One region of the Streptomyces sp. NPDC054932 genome, then DNA from elsewhere that is predicted to be linked to it. Evidence: riboswitches for the same ligand, from Rfam matches in the RefSeq annotation. Region 1 holds a riboswitch; the other holds the start of a gene.

Region 1 (5,867 bases):
CCCCGGTCGCCGCGGTCTGCCTCTGGTACGACGTCGGCTCCCGTCACGAAGTCAAGGGGCGTACCGGCCTGGCTCACCTCTTCGAGCACCTGATGTTCCAGGGATCGGCGAGCGTACCGGGCAACGGGCACTTCGAACTGGTCCAGGGAGCCGGCGGTTCCCTCAACGGCACCACCAGCTTCGAGCGCACCAACTACTTCGAGACGATGCCGACCCACCAGCTGGAGCTCGCGCTCTGGCTGGAGGCGGACCGGATGGGGTCCCTGCTGGCCGCCCTGGACGACGAGTCCATGGAGAACCAGCGCGACGTCGTCAAGAACGAGCGCCGCCAGCGCTACGACAACGTGCCGTACGGCACCGCCTTCGAGCGGCTCACCGCTCTCGCCTACCCCGAGGGCCACCCGTACCACCACACCCCGATCGGCTCCATGGCCGACCTGGACGCCGCCTCCCTGGAGGACGCGCGGACCTTCTTCCGCACGTACTACGCGCCCAACAACGCGGTGCTCTCGGTCGTCGGGGACATCGACCCCGAGCAGACGCTCGCCTGGGTGGAGAAGTACTTCGGCACCATCCCCGCGCACGACGGCAAGCAGCCGCCCCGCGACGGCTCGCTGCCCGAGATCATCGGGGAGCAGCTGCGCGAGGAGATCGTCGAGGAGGTCCCGGCGCGTGCGCTGATGGCCGCCTACCGGCTGCCGCACGACGGCACCCGTGAGTGCGACGCCGCCGATGTAGCCCTGACCATCCTGGGCGGCGGGGAATCCTCCCTGCTGCACAACCGGCTGGTACGCCGCGACCAGACGGCCGTCGCGGCCGGCTTCGGCATGCTGCGCCTGGCCGGGGCGCCCTCCCTGGGCTGGCTGGACGTCAAGACCTCCAGCGGGGTCGAGATCCCCGCCATCGAGGCGGCCGTGGACGAGGAGCTCGCGCGGTTCGCCGCCGAGGGCCCGACGGCCGAGGAGATGGAGCGCGCACAGGCGCAGCTGGAGCGCGAGTGGCTGGACCGGCTGAGCACGGTGGCCGGACGTGCCGACGAACTGTGCCGCTTCGCGGTCCTGTTCGGCGACCCCCAGCTGGCGCTGACCGCCGTCCAGCGCGTCCTCGACGTCACCGCCGAGGAGGTGCAGGCCGTGGCCGCGGCCCGACTGCGCCCGGACAACCGCGCGGTGCTCGTGTACGAGCCGATCGCAGCCGACGAGTCCGACCAGCACGACGAGTCCGACGAGAACGAGGGGGCGGAGCAGTGAGCGACACCGCAGCCGTCACGATGACCTTCCACCCGCAGCCGCAGGCCGGCGAGCCGCAGCCGTGGGCCTTCCCGGCCCCCGACCGCGGGCAGCTGTCCAACGGGCTGACCCTGCTGCGCTGCCACCGGCCGGGCCAGCAGGTCGTGGCGGTCGAGGTCAACCTCGCCGCCCCGCTCGACGCCGAGCCCGCGGGCCTGGACGGCGTGGCGACCATCATGGCCCGGGCGCTCTCCGAGGGCACCGACAAGCACTCCGCCGAGGAGTTCGCGGCCGAGCTGGAGCGCTGCGGCGCCACCCTCGACGCGCACGCCGACCACCCGGGCATCCGGGTCTCGCTGGAGGTTCCGGCGTCCCGGCTGCCCAAGGCGCTGGGCCTGCTCGCCGAGGCGCTGCGCGCCCCCGCCTTCGCCGACGCCGAGGTCGACCGGCTGGTGCGCAACCGGCTCGACGAGATCCCGCACGAGCTGGCCAACCCGCAGCGCCGCGCCGCCAAGCAGCTCTCCAAGGAGCTCTTCCCGGCCGACCTGCGGATGTCCCGGCCGCGCCAGGGGACGGAGGAGACGGTCGCCCGGATCGACTCCGCCGCCGTGCGCGCCTTCTACGAGGCCCACGTACGCCCCGCCACCGCCACCGCGGTGGTCGTCGGTGACCTGACCGGCATCGACCTGGACGCCGTGCTGGCGGACACCCTGGGCGCGTGGACGGGCAACACCGCCGCGGCCCTTCCGGTGCCGCCGGTGACCGCGGACGACACCGGCCGCGTGGTCATCGTGGACCGGCCCGGCGCGGTCCAGACGCAGCTGCTGATCGGCCGGATCGGGGCGGACCGCCACGACCGGGTGTGGGCGGCCCAGGTGCTGGGCACCTACTGCCTGGGCGGCACCCTCACCTCGCGCCTGGACAAGGTGCTGCGCGAGGAGAAGGGGTACACCTACGGCGTGCGCGCCTTCGGGCAGGTGCTGCGCTCCACCGCGGACGGCAAGGGCGCCTCGATGCTCGCCATCAGCGGCTCGGTGGACACCCCCAACACGGGCCCGGCCCTGGAGGACCTCTGGAAGGTCCTGCACACCCTCGCGGCGGGCGGTCTGACCGACGCCGAACGCGACGTCGCCGTGCAGAACTTGGTGGGCGTGGCACCGCTGAAGTTCGAGACGGCGGCCTCGGTCGCGGGCACCCTCGCCGACCAGGTCGAGCAGGAGCTGCCGGACGACTACCAGGCGCAGTTGTACGCCCGGCTGGCCGAGACCGGCACGGTGGAGGCGACCACGGCGGTCGTGAAGGCCTTCCCGGCGGACCGGCTGGTCACCGTCCTGGTGGGCGACGCGACGCTCATCGAGGAGCCCGTGCGGGCGCTCGGGATCGGGGAGGTCACGGTCGTCTCCAACTGACGGCCGGGTGACGGCCGATCGATGGCCGGCTGAAGGTTTCAGCAAGGGGTTCTGGTGACTTGGTCACCGGAACCCCTTTTGTCCGTTTAGTGGTGAGGTTGCTTGTATGCGGTGTGGCGTACGCAACAAAAAGCCGCGTCTGTTTGGCGATTGACTGATGATCCGCCTAGCGTCGGCCGTGCTGCCCGTCAGTTGTGCCCGCCGCACCCGCGGCACCGGACAGCGATCGCCGAGTCCCCGTCAGGCGCGAGCCTGGGGAGCCGGGGACCCACATGAGTCCCTGGGGTGAATCGGACCCCCTCGCAAGAGGAGGCCCGTAGGAGACCTTCCTGCTCCGAACCCGTCAGCTAACCCGGTAGGCGAGAAGGAAGGAAAGGATCAAACCCTTCATGGCGTTTGGCAGTCGTCCCGCTGGTACCGGTAAGCACCGTGGCTCCAGCCGTCTGAGCAAGAAGACCGCCGGTTACGCCGGTATCGCCGCGATCGCCACCACGGGTGTGGTCGGCTCCCTCGCCGCCCCGGCCTTCGCCGCGGACAACCACAGCAGCTCCGCCCCGGAGAACGGGCTGGGTGCCGTGGTCGTCGCCGAGGACCTCGCAGGTGACATCAACGCCCAGGCCGAGTCCCAGCACCGCGCCGCCGAGCAGGACGCCGTCAAGGCGCAGGCCGAGGCCGACGCGAAGCAGCGGGCCGCGGAGGCCAAGCGCCTCGCCGAGGCCAAGGCCAAGGCCGAGCGCGAGGCCGCCGAGCGTGCGGCCCGCGAGGAGGAGCGCAAGCGCCTCAACACCTTCGTCGCCCCGCTCGACGACTCGTACGTCAGCACGCAGTACCACGCGGGCGGCGGCATGTGGTCCTCCGGCAGCCACACGGGCATCGACTTCCACGCCGCCTCCGGCACCTCGGTCCACGCGGTGGGCATCGGTACCGTCGTCGAGGCCGGCTGGGGTGGCGCGTACGGCAACAACGTCGTCATCAAGCACAACGACGGCACGTACACCCAGTACGGGCACATGACCTCGCTGAGCGTCTCAGTCGGCCAGCAGGTCAGCGCCGGCCAGCAGATCGGCCTGTCGGGCTCCACCGGCAACTCCAGCGGCCCGCACCTGCACTTCGAGGCCCGCACGGGCTCGCAGTACGGCTCGGACATCGACCCGATCGCGTACCTGCGCTCGCACGGTGTCAGCCTCTGACCCCGCACCGCACCGCTTCACCGAAGGCCCCGGCTCCCCGAGCCGGGGCCTTTGTGTTGCGCTCTTGTGCAAATGTTTCGGATTTCCGGCCGCTCTCGGAAATTATCGTGTGTTGCAATAGAGTCGCAGCACGCGCATGTGCGTGCAATGAGGCTGGCAGTCGGAAATAGGCGGAGGTTCGGTCTTGCGTATTCCTGCGCACGCGGTATGCACAGCAATCCGCGACGACATCGTCTCCGGGGTGTTCGAGCCGGGCGGCCGGCTGACCGAGGAGGTGCTGGCCCGCCGGTACGGGGTCTCGCGCGTCCCGGTCCGCGAGGCCCTGCGGACCCTGGAGTCCGAGGGATTCGTGACCACGCGGCGCCATGCGGGGGCCTGCGTGGCGGAGCCGACCGAGCAGGAGGCCGCGGACCTGCTGGAGATGCGGATGCTCCTGGAGCCCCTGGCGGCCGCCAGAGCCGCCCGGCGGCGCACCGACGCACACCTCAAGGTGCTGCGCGGACTGGTCAGGCTGGGTCAGGAACGGGCCAGGCGGGGCCAGGGGGAGGACCTGCGGTCCCTGGGCGGCTGGTTCCACGAGACGCTCGCACAGGCCTCCGGCAGCCCCGGGCTGATCGCGCTGCTCACCCAGATGCGGCACAAGATCACGTGGATGTACGCGGTGGAGGCGCCGGCCCGGCCCGTGGACTCCTGGGCGGAGCACGGCGCGATCGTGGACGCGGTGGCGCGCGGCGACGCCGAGCGGGCGCGGGCGCTGACCGCGGTGCACGCCGACCGGGTGGCGGGGGCGCACCGGCTGCGGCTCCGCCAGGCGGTGAGGACTTCGCAACCTGCCGTAAACATGTCGAGCGGCCGGCATTAACAGGAGCCGTATACAAAGGGTGGGATCGCGCGAATTCACTGTCCGGCGCCCGGTCCGCTCTGTGCGGGTCAATTCGCCGTGCGGAATTCCTGCGGAGCTCAATTCGGCGTGCGCCGGATTTCGGCGGGCCATTTTCTCTGCCGGGCGGGATTTCTCCCCGGGCCGTTGCGTGCTGCCGGGAGCCCGGGTGGGACGGGGTCTGCGCCGGGTCGCACCCGGCGCAGGCGGGCAACGCCGGAAGGCCTCGCAGAGCCCGGCTCCGGCCCCGGCCCCGGTCCCGGCCTCGCCCGCAGCGCTCGGCCGTGCCCGTTCGCTCGCCAGCTCTCCGGTGCCCGGTGTCAGGCCCGTGCGTCAACGGCCCGGCCCGGCGCGGCGGTCGTGGCGAGCCCGTGCGCATGCGGCGCCGCGCGACAGGCCCCGCACACGAACGACGAAGCCGCGGTCCCGGTGCACCGGAACCGCGGCTTCGTGCATGAGGTCGAACCCGAAGGGTCAGACGGTCTCGGGGAGCTCCTCGAGACCCTCGGCGACCAGCTTCGCGAGGCGGTCCAGTGCGGCGTCCGCACCCTCGGCCTCGGAGGCGAGGACGATCTCCTCGCCGCCCTGGGCGCCCAGACCCAGGACCGCCAGCATGGAGGCGGCGTTGACGGGGTCGCCGCCGGACTTCGCGATGGTCACCGGGACGCCGGAAGCGGTCGTCGCACGGACGAAGATCGAGGCGGGACGAGCGTGCAGGCCCTCGGCCCAACCGACGTTGACGCGGCGCTCTGCCATGGTGATGCCCTTCAGGTTCTTACGGTTGTCTAGACCAGTCTCTCACGACGTCCGGAATGCTCGGACCGACCTCCGGCCTGAATTTTCCGCCGTTCGACCTTCCCCAGCTTGCCCTGGTACACCCTGATATGCCTCATGCGCCGCGCGAGCGCTCTCCGCCCCGGTCCGGCCGTAAGGTAGGCCCATGACCACCGAGTCGGACCCCTCGTACCCGGCCCACTGGGAAGCCGATGTCGTCCTCCGCGACGGCGGCACCGCCCGGATCAGGCCCATCACCACCGAGGACGCGGGCCGGCTCGTCAGCTTCTACGAGCAGGTCTCGGACGAGTCGAAGTACTACCGGTTCTTCGCCCCCTACCCCCGGCTCTCCGACCGCGACGTGCGCCGCTTCACGCACCACGAC
Region 2 (5,867 bases), on a different contig from region 1:
CCACGCCCTGACCGAGCCGGACGATGGTCATCCGGCGGTCCAGCTCGACCAGATCGCCGGTCGCCGGGTCACAGTCCGCCACGAGCAGCCGGATGGAGTTCGTACCGCAGTCGATGGCGGCGACACGGGTCACGCCTGCTGCTCCTCGTCGTCCGCCTTCTCCCCGCACGGGGTGACGCAGGCGCCCTTGGCCCACCACTCGGGCAGCATCGCGAGGGCCTCGTCGCCGAACGGGTTCACACCGGGACCGGCGGCCAGGGAGTGGCCGACCAGCACGTGCAGGCACTTCACCCGGTCCGGCATGCCTCCGGCGCTCGGGAAGCCCTGGAGCACCTCGATGGCGTCGCGGCGCCGGATGTAGTCCTCGTGCGCGGCCTGGTAGGCGGCGGCGAGCTCCGGGTCCCCGGCGAGCCGGGCCTGCATCTCCTTCATCACGCCGTTGGCCTCCAGCGTGCCGATCGCGGAGGCCGCGCGCGGGCACGTCAGGTAGTACAGCGTCGGGAAGGGGGTGCCGTCGGGGAGCCGCGGGGCGGTCTCCACCACGTCCGGCTGCCCGCAGGGGCAGCGGTGCGCGATGGCGCGCAGCCCGCGCGGCGGGCGGCCGAGCTGCTGCTCGAACGCCTCGATGTCCGCGTCGGTCGGCTCGGTCCGGTCGGTCTGGGGCGGGGGCGTCTGCATGCCTGGAGGAAGTCTCTTCGTTCGCGGTTCTTATGACGGACAGATGTGCTGGGTTGCGGTTCAGTCGCCGGGGCGGTCGGCCTTGTCGACGCCGTCCCAGACGTTGGAGTACCAGGGACGGTCGGAGCCGGCGTGGCCGGTCCGGTGCGGCTCCGGGGGCTGGGCGCCGGGGTCGCTCATGATGTAGCCGATCTCCCCCGGGCGCAGGAAGTGCAGGTGCTTGCGCGCCTGCTGCTCCGCGTAGGCGTCGTCCTGCCAGCGGGCCTTCTCGTCGCGGAGCCGCTCCAGGCGGTCCCGCGCGGTCGCGGCGGCCCGCTGCTGCTCCGCGATCTCCGAGCGCTGGGAGACGTACTGGCGCATCGGATACGCGAGGGCGACGACCAGCGTACAGAGGACGAGCACCAGGAGCGCGGCGCGGCCGGTGAGCCGGCTGCGGCGGACCTGACGCCTCGACTGCGACCGGTAGACGTGGGCGGCGGTCCGCTCTCCGAGCTGCTTGAGCCTGGTCGCGGTGGAGAAGGTGGAGAACCGATCCCGGTTCCCGGCCATTGGTCCGCCTCCCCTAGGTACGCACTACGCAATACGTCCCCGCACACGGTACGGGACCGAGTGCGGGGACGTACGGAGGCCAGCCCCTCAGGGGGGTGATTAGCCCTTGAAGCGCGGGAAGGCGGAGCGGCCCGCGTACACGGCGGCGTCGTCGAGGATCTCCTCGATGCGCAGCAGCTGGTTGTACTTGGCGACGCGGTCCGAGCGGGCCGGGGCGCCGGTCTTGATCTGACCGCAGTTCACGGCGACGGCGAGGTCGGCGATGGTGACGTCCTCGGTCTCACCGGAGCGGTGGGACATCATGCACTTGAAGCCGTTGCGCTGGGCCATCTCGACGGCGTCCAGGGTCTCGGTCAGCGAACCGATCTGGTTCACCTTCACGAGCAGGGCGTTCGCGGAGCCCTCCTCGATACCGCGGGCCAGACGCTCCGGGTTGGTGACGAACAGGTCGTCACCGACGATCTGGACCTTGGCGCCGAGGCGGTCGGTGATGACCTTCCAGCCGGCCCAGTCGTCCTCGAACAGCGGGTCCTCGATGGAGACCAGCGGGTACGCCTCGACGAGCTCGGCGTAGTAGTCGGTCATCTCGGCGGCCGAGCGGGACTGGCCCTCGAACTCGTACTTGCCGTCCTTGTAGAACTCGGACGCGGCGACGTCGAGCGCGAGCGCGATGTCCTTGCCCGGGGTGTAGCCGGCCTGCTTGATGGCCTCGACGATGAGGTCGAGCGCGGCGCGGTTGGACTCCAGGTTCGGGGCGAAGCCGCCCTCGTCGCCCAGGCCGGTGGACAGGCCCTTGGTGTGCAGGACCTTCTTGAGGGTGTGGTAGACCTCGGCACCCCAGCGCAGCGCCTCGGAGAAGGACTCCGCGCCGATGGGGGCGATCATGAACTCCTGGATGTCCACGTTGGAGTCGGCGTGCGACCCACCGTTGAGGATGTTCATCATCGGAACGGGCAGCAGGTGCGCGTTCGGACCGCCGAGGTAGCGGAAGAGCGGAAGGTCCGAGGCCTCGGACGCGGCGTGCGCGACGGCCAGGGACACGCCGAGGATGGCGTTGGCGCCGAGCGAGCCCTTGTTGTCGGTGGCGTCCAGGTCGAACATGGCCTGGTCGATCAGGCGCTGCTCGGTGGCGTCGTAGCCGACGAGCTCCGGGCCGATCTGCTCGATGACGGCGAGGACGGCCTTCTCGACACCCTTGCCGAAGTAACGGTTGGGGTCACCGTCACGCAGCTCGATGGCCTCGAATGCACCGGTGGAGGCGCCGGACGGGACTGCAGCACGGCCGGTGCTGCCATCGTCGAGGCCCACCTCGACCTCGACCGTGGGGTTGCCTCGGGAGTCCAGGATTTCCCGGGCTACGACGACGTCGATGGACGGCACGAGCATCTCCTTCTGGGATGTGACGCTGAGTGTGCGGTGGCGTGTCAGGCCGTGGGATGGCCTTGCCGCCTAGAGCCTAACCGGCTCCGGGCACTCGGCCGCCCGACCGCCCGGACCCTGGGACGAAAAAGAGGCCGAATACCCCTCTTCCGGGACATACGTCTCATGATCATCGGCGTTCGGCGGCCGCGCGCAGCACCGCCCGGCGCGTGGAGCACGCGCCGGGCGGTGGACATCCTGCACACGGTCAGCTGACGCCGTGTACACGTTCTGCGGCCGTTGCCGCAGTGTTCAGCTGAGCTTGAGCTTCTGACCCGGGAAGATCAGGTCGGCGTCCGAGACGATGTCCTTGTTCAGCTCGAAGAGCTTCTCCCAGCCGCCCTTGACGCCGTTGGCCTCGGCGATGGTGCCCAGGGTGTCGCCCGGCTTGACCTCGTACGAGCCGTTGCCGGTCTTCGGCGCGGCCGGAGCCGCGGCGCGCTCGGAGCGGGTGGTCGGAGCCTCGGCGCGCTTGGTCTCCTTCTTCGGCGCGGCCTTGGTCTCGACCTTCTTGGTCTCGGTCTTCGGCTTCGGCTGCGGCTTGTTCTGCGCCGGGGTGCCGGAGCCGCCACCGTTGTACGAGGAGTTCGACAGGCCCTTGCCGCAGTGCGGCCAGGCACCCTTGCCCTGACCCTTGAGGACCTTCTCCGCGACGGCTATCTGCTGGGCCTTCGAAGCCTGGTTGGCCTGCGCGGCGTACACCTTGCCGCCGTACCCGGCCCAGGTGGAGGACGAGAACTGCAGGCCGCCGTAGTAGCCGTTGCCCGTGTTGATGGCCCAGTTGCCGCCGGACTCGCACTGCGCGACCTTGTCCCACTCGGAGGCGGTGGCGGCGCTGGCGCTGCCCGCGGCCATCAGCGGGGCTGCGACGGCCACACCGGCGACACCGGCGAGCGTGACGATGCGGACGGCCTTGGAACCGCGGCGGTGCTTGCCCTTGCCGGAAAGCAGCATGGAGTTCTCCTCACCGACGCCTACGAGGTGAGCTGTCGGGTTCGGGCGAGTGAGTTGCCCGGCCGTGCGACCTAGCGCACGTCTTAACCCCAAGCCGGTGGCGTGACCGTCTCTCAACGGCCGCTCCCGGCACCTACCTTGGTTCCCCCGCTCCTGCCTTCGGCGCTTGACGCGACGACTGTTCCCTCCGTCCGCCGGCAGGATTCGGCGATGCGGTCGAAGGAGCTCGCGGTGGCGAGCGATTCAGAAGGTAGACAGGTCTCTCCCCGATGTTCAACGAGGAACATCGGGGAGAAACGGGCCTACTTGCGCTCCTCACGAGGACGTTTGCGCAGGTGAGGGCGGGGTTTGCGGAAGCCCCCGGGCGAGACACGCCAGTTGACCGGAAGAGACGCATGTCTCACTTACAGAAAACCGACATTCAACTCTTTCCGGATAACTGAACTGTCCTTATTACGTAGTTAGATCCAGATTCTGGCCGGGCTTGATCAGGTCGGCGTCCTGACCGATGACCTGCTCGTTGGCCTCGTAGAGACCGTTCCAGCCGCCCTTTACGCCCTTGGCGACCGCGATGGTCGCCAGGCTGTCGCCCTCCTGGACCGTGTACGTGGGGTTCGACGCGGCACCGGACGGGGTCGACGGCTCGGCCGCCGGCGCACCGCGGTGCTTGCCGCTGCCCCCGACGGGAGTGGCACCCAGGGTCTCCGGGGTCTGCGGGGCCCCGGGGGCCGCCGGGTCGACCGGAGGCAGCCCCGGCGTGACGGGCGGGGTGGTGGGCGGAGTCGTGGGCGCGGTCGGGTCCACCGGCAGCGTCGGGTCCACCGGCAGCGTCGGCGCCGTCGGGTCGACGGGGGCCGGCGTGGTGGTCGGGTCGCCCGGGAGGGTCGGCTCGACGGGAGGCGTCGTCGGGATGTCCGGCGCGGGCATGACGGGCAGTCCGACGGACGGGGCGTCGGGAATGAGGAAGGGGGTGCCGGACGGGCTCGGGACCGGGGTCGGCGCACCGTAGTCCGTGGACGGCTTGCCGCCGCGGGTGGACGGAACGGCGTCGTCCGGACGGGACGCCGTGGGGGCGAGCGGGCCCTTGCCGCCGGGCAGACCGGGGTCCACCTGCGCGGCGGGGCTCTGCCGGTCCAGACCGGCCGAGGCCGCGCACATCGACCAGGCCTGCGGCCCCGTCGAGCCCAGCACGCGCTCGCCCACGGCGATCTGCTGCGACCGGCTCGCCAGGTCGGGGCGCTCGGCGAAGTCGAGCCCGCCGTTGCTCTGCCACTCTTCCTGGGTGAACTGGAGTCCGCCGTAGGCACCGCTGCCGTAGTTGGCACTCCAGGAGCCGCCGCTCTCGCATTCGGCGACCTTGTCCCAGGTCGACGTGTCGGCGGCAGCGGCGTTGGTGGCCGCCAGCAGCGGCAGAGCCAGGGCAGAGCCAGTGACTCCGGCTGTGACGACCAGCGCGGGGACCTGGCGGGGGCGTCTGTGTCGGCCGTTCCCGGAACGCATGTAGGTGCACCTTTCGCATAACAGCGGGGTAACGGCAGAACCTAGCGGCCTTAGAACGATTGTCACAAGTTCCGTCAGTAGCTGACTTTCAATCAGATAGTGCGCAAACGGTTTTGAGCCGTGAAGCGAACGGGAAGAGTACGAAGCCCTCGCATGATCAACCCCCCGCGCCAGCGCAGGTCTTGGGGTGGAACGGCGAGTTCCAGATCGGGCAGGCGGGTCAGCAGGGTCGCGAGCGCGGTCTGTCCTTCAAGTCGGGCGAGCGGGGCACCCAGGCAGTAGTGGATGCCGTGGCCGTACCCGAGGTGCTGGTTGTCGGTCCGCGAGAGGTCGAGGGTGTCCGGGTCCGCGAACCGCTCGGGGTCCCGGTCGGCGGCCGCGAGGACGACCAGGACCGGATCGCCGGTGCCGATCCGCATGCCGCCGAGGGTCAGCGGCTCGGTGGCGAAGCGCCAGGTCGCCAGCTCCACCGGGCCGTCGTAGCGCAGCAGTTCCTCGACCCCGGTGGCCAGCAGTCCGCTCTCCCCGGCGGCGAGGGAGAGCTGGAGGCGCTCGCGCTGGCCGGGGTTCATGAAGAGGGAGTGGACCCCGTTGCCGATGAGGTTCACGGTGGTCTCGAAGCCGGCGAAGAGCAGGATGAAGGCCATGGCGGTGGCCTCGCCCTCCGTCAGGTGGTCGCCGTGGTCGCTCGCCCGGATCAGGTCGGAGATCAGGTCGTCGCCCAGATCATCCCTTTTGCGGTGGATGAGTTCACCGAGGTAGGTCCG

Evidence for each region. Region 1 has a riboswitch for cyclic di-AMP ahead of ACWGE1_RS09875 (M23 family metallopeptidase). Riboswitches for the same ligand answer to the same signal wherever they lie in the genome.
Region 2: linked by a shared signal. The riboswitch ahead of ACWGE1_RS27345 (transglycosylase family protein) and the one ahead of ACWGE1_RS09875 (M23 family metallopeptidase) in region 1 are both predicted to bind cyclic di-AMP.

What each region holds. Positions count from the first base shown of each region.
Region 1 covers NZ_JBSGXU010000024.1:43,201-49,067, reverse strand. The annotation lists gene ACWGE1_RS09885 (M16 family metallopeptidase) at 1-1,250, shown strand, start outside; gene ACWGE1_RS09880 (M16 family metallopeptidase) at 1,271-2,638, shown strand; cyclic di-AMP (ydaO/yuaA leader) riboswitch at 2,856-3,014, shown strand; gene ACWGE1_RS09875 (M23 family metallopeptidase) at 3,028-3,828, shown strand; gene ACWGE1_RS09870 (GntR family transcriptional regulator) at 4,013-4,690, shown strand; gene ACWGE1_RS09865 (HPr family phosphocarrier protein) at 5,183-5,464, opposite strand; gene ACWGE1_RS09860 (bifunctional acetate--CoA ligase family protein/GNAT family N-acetyltransferase) at 5,649-5,867, shown strand, end outside.
Region 2 covers NZ_JBSGXU010000121.1:16,878-22,744, forward strand. The annotation lists gene ACWGE1_RS27325 (Ppx/GppA phosphatase family protein) at 1-133, opposite strand, end outside; gene ACWGE1_RS27330 (DUF501 domain-containing protein) at 130-678, opposite strand; gene ACWGE1_RS27335 (FtsB family cell division protein) at 739-1,227, opposite strand; gene eno (phosphopyruvate hydratase) at 1,327-2,613, opposite strand; gene ACWGE1_RS27345 (transglycosylase family protein) at 2,899-3,600, opposite strand; cyclic di-AMP (ydaO/yuaA leader) riboswitch at 3,603-3,775, opposite strand; gene ACWGE1_RS27350 (transglycosylase family protein) at 4,054-5,100, opposite strand; gene ACWGE1_RS27355 (cytochrome P450 family protein) at 5,193-5,867, opposite strand, start outside.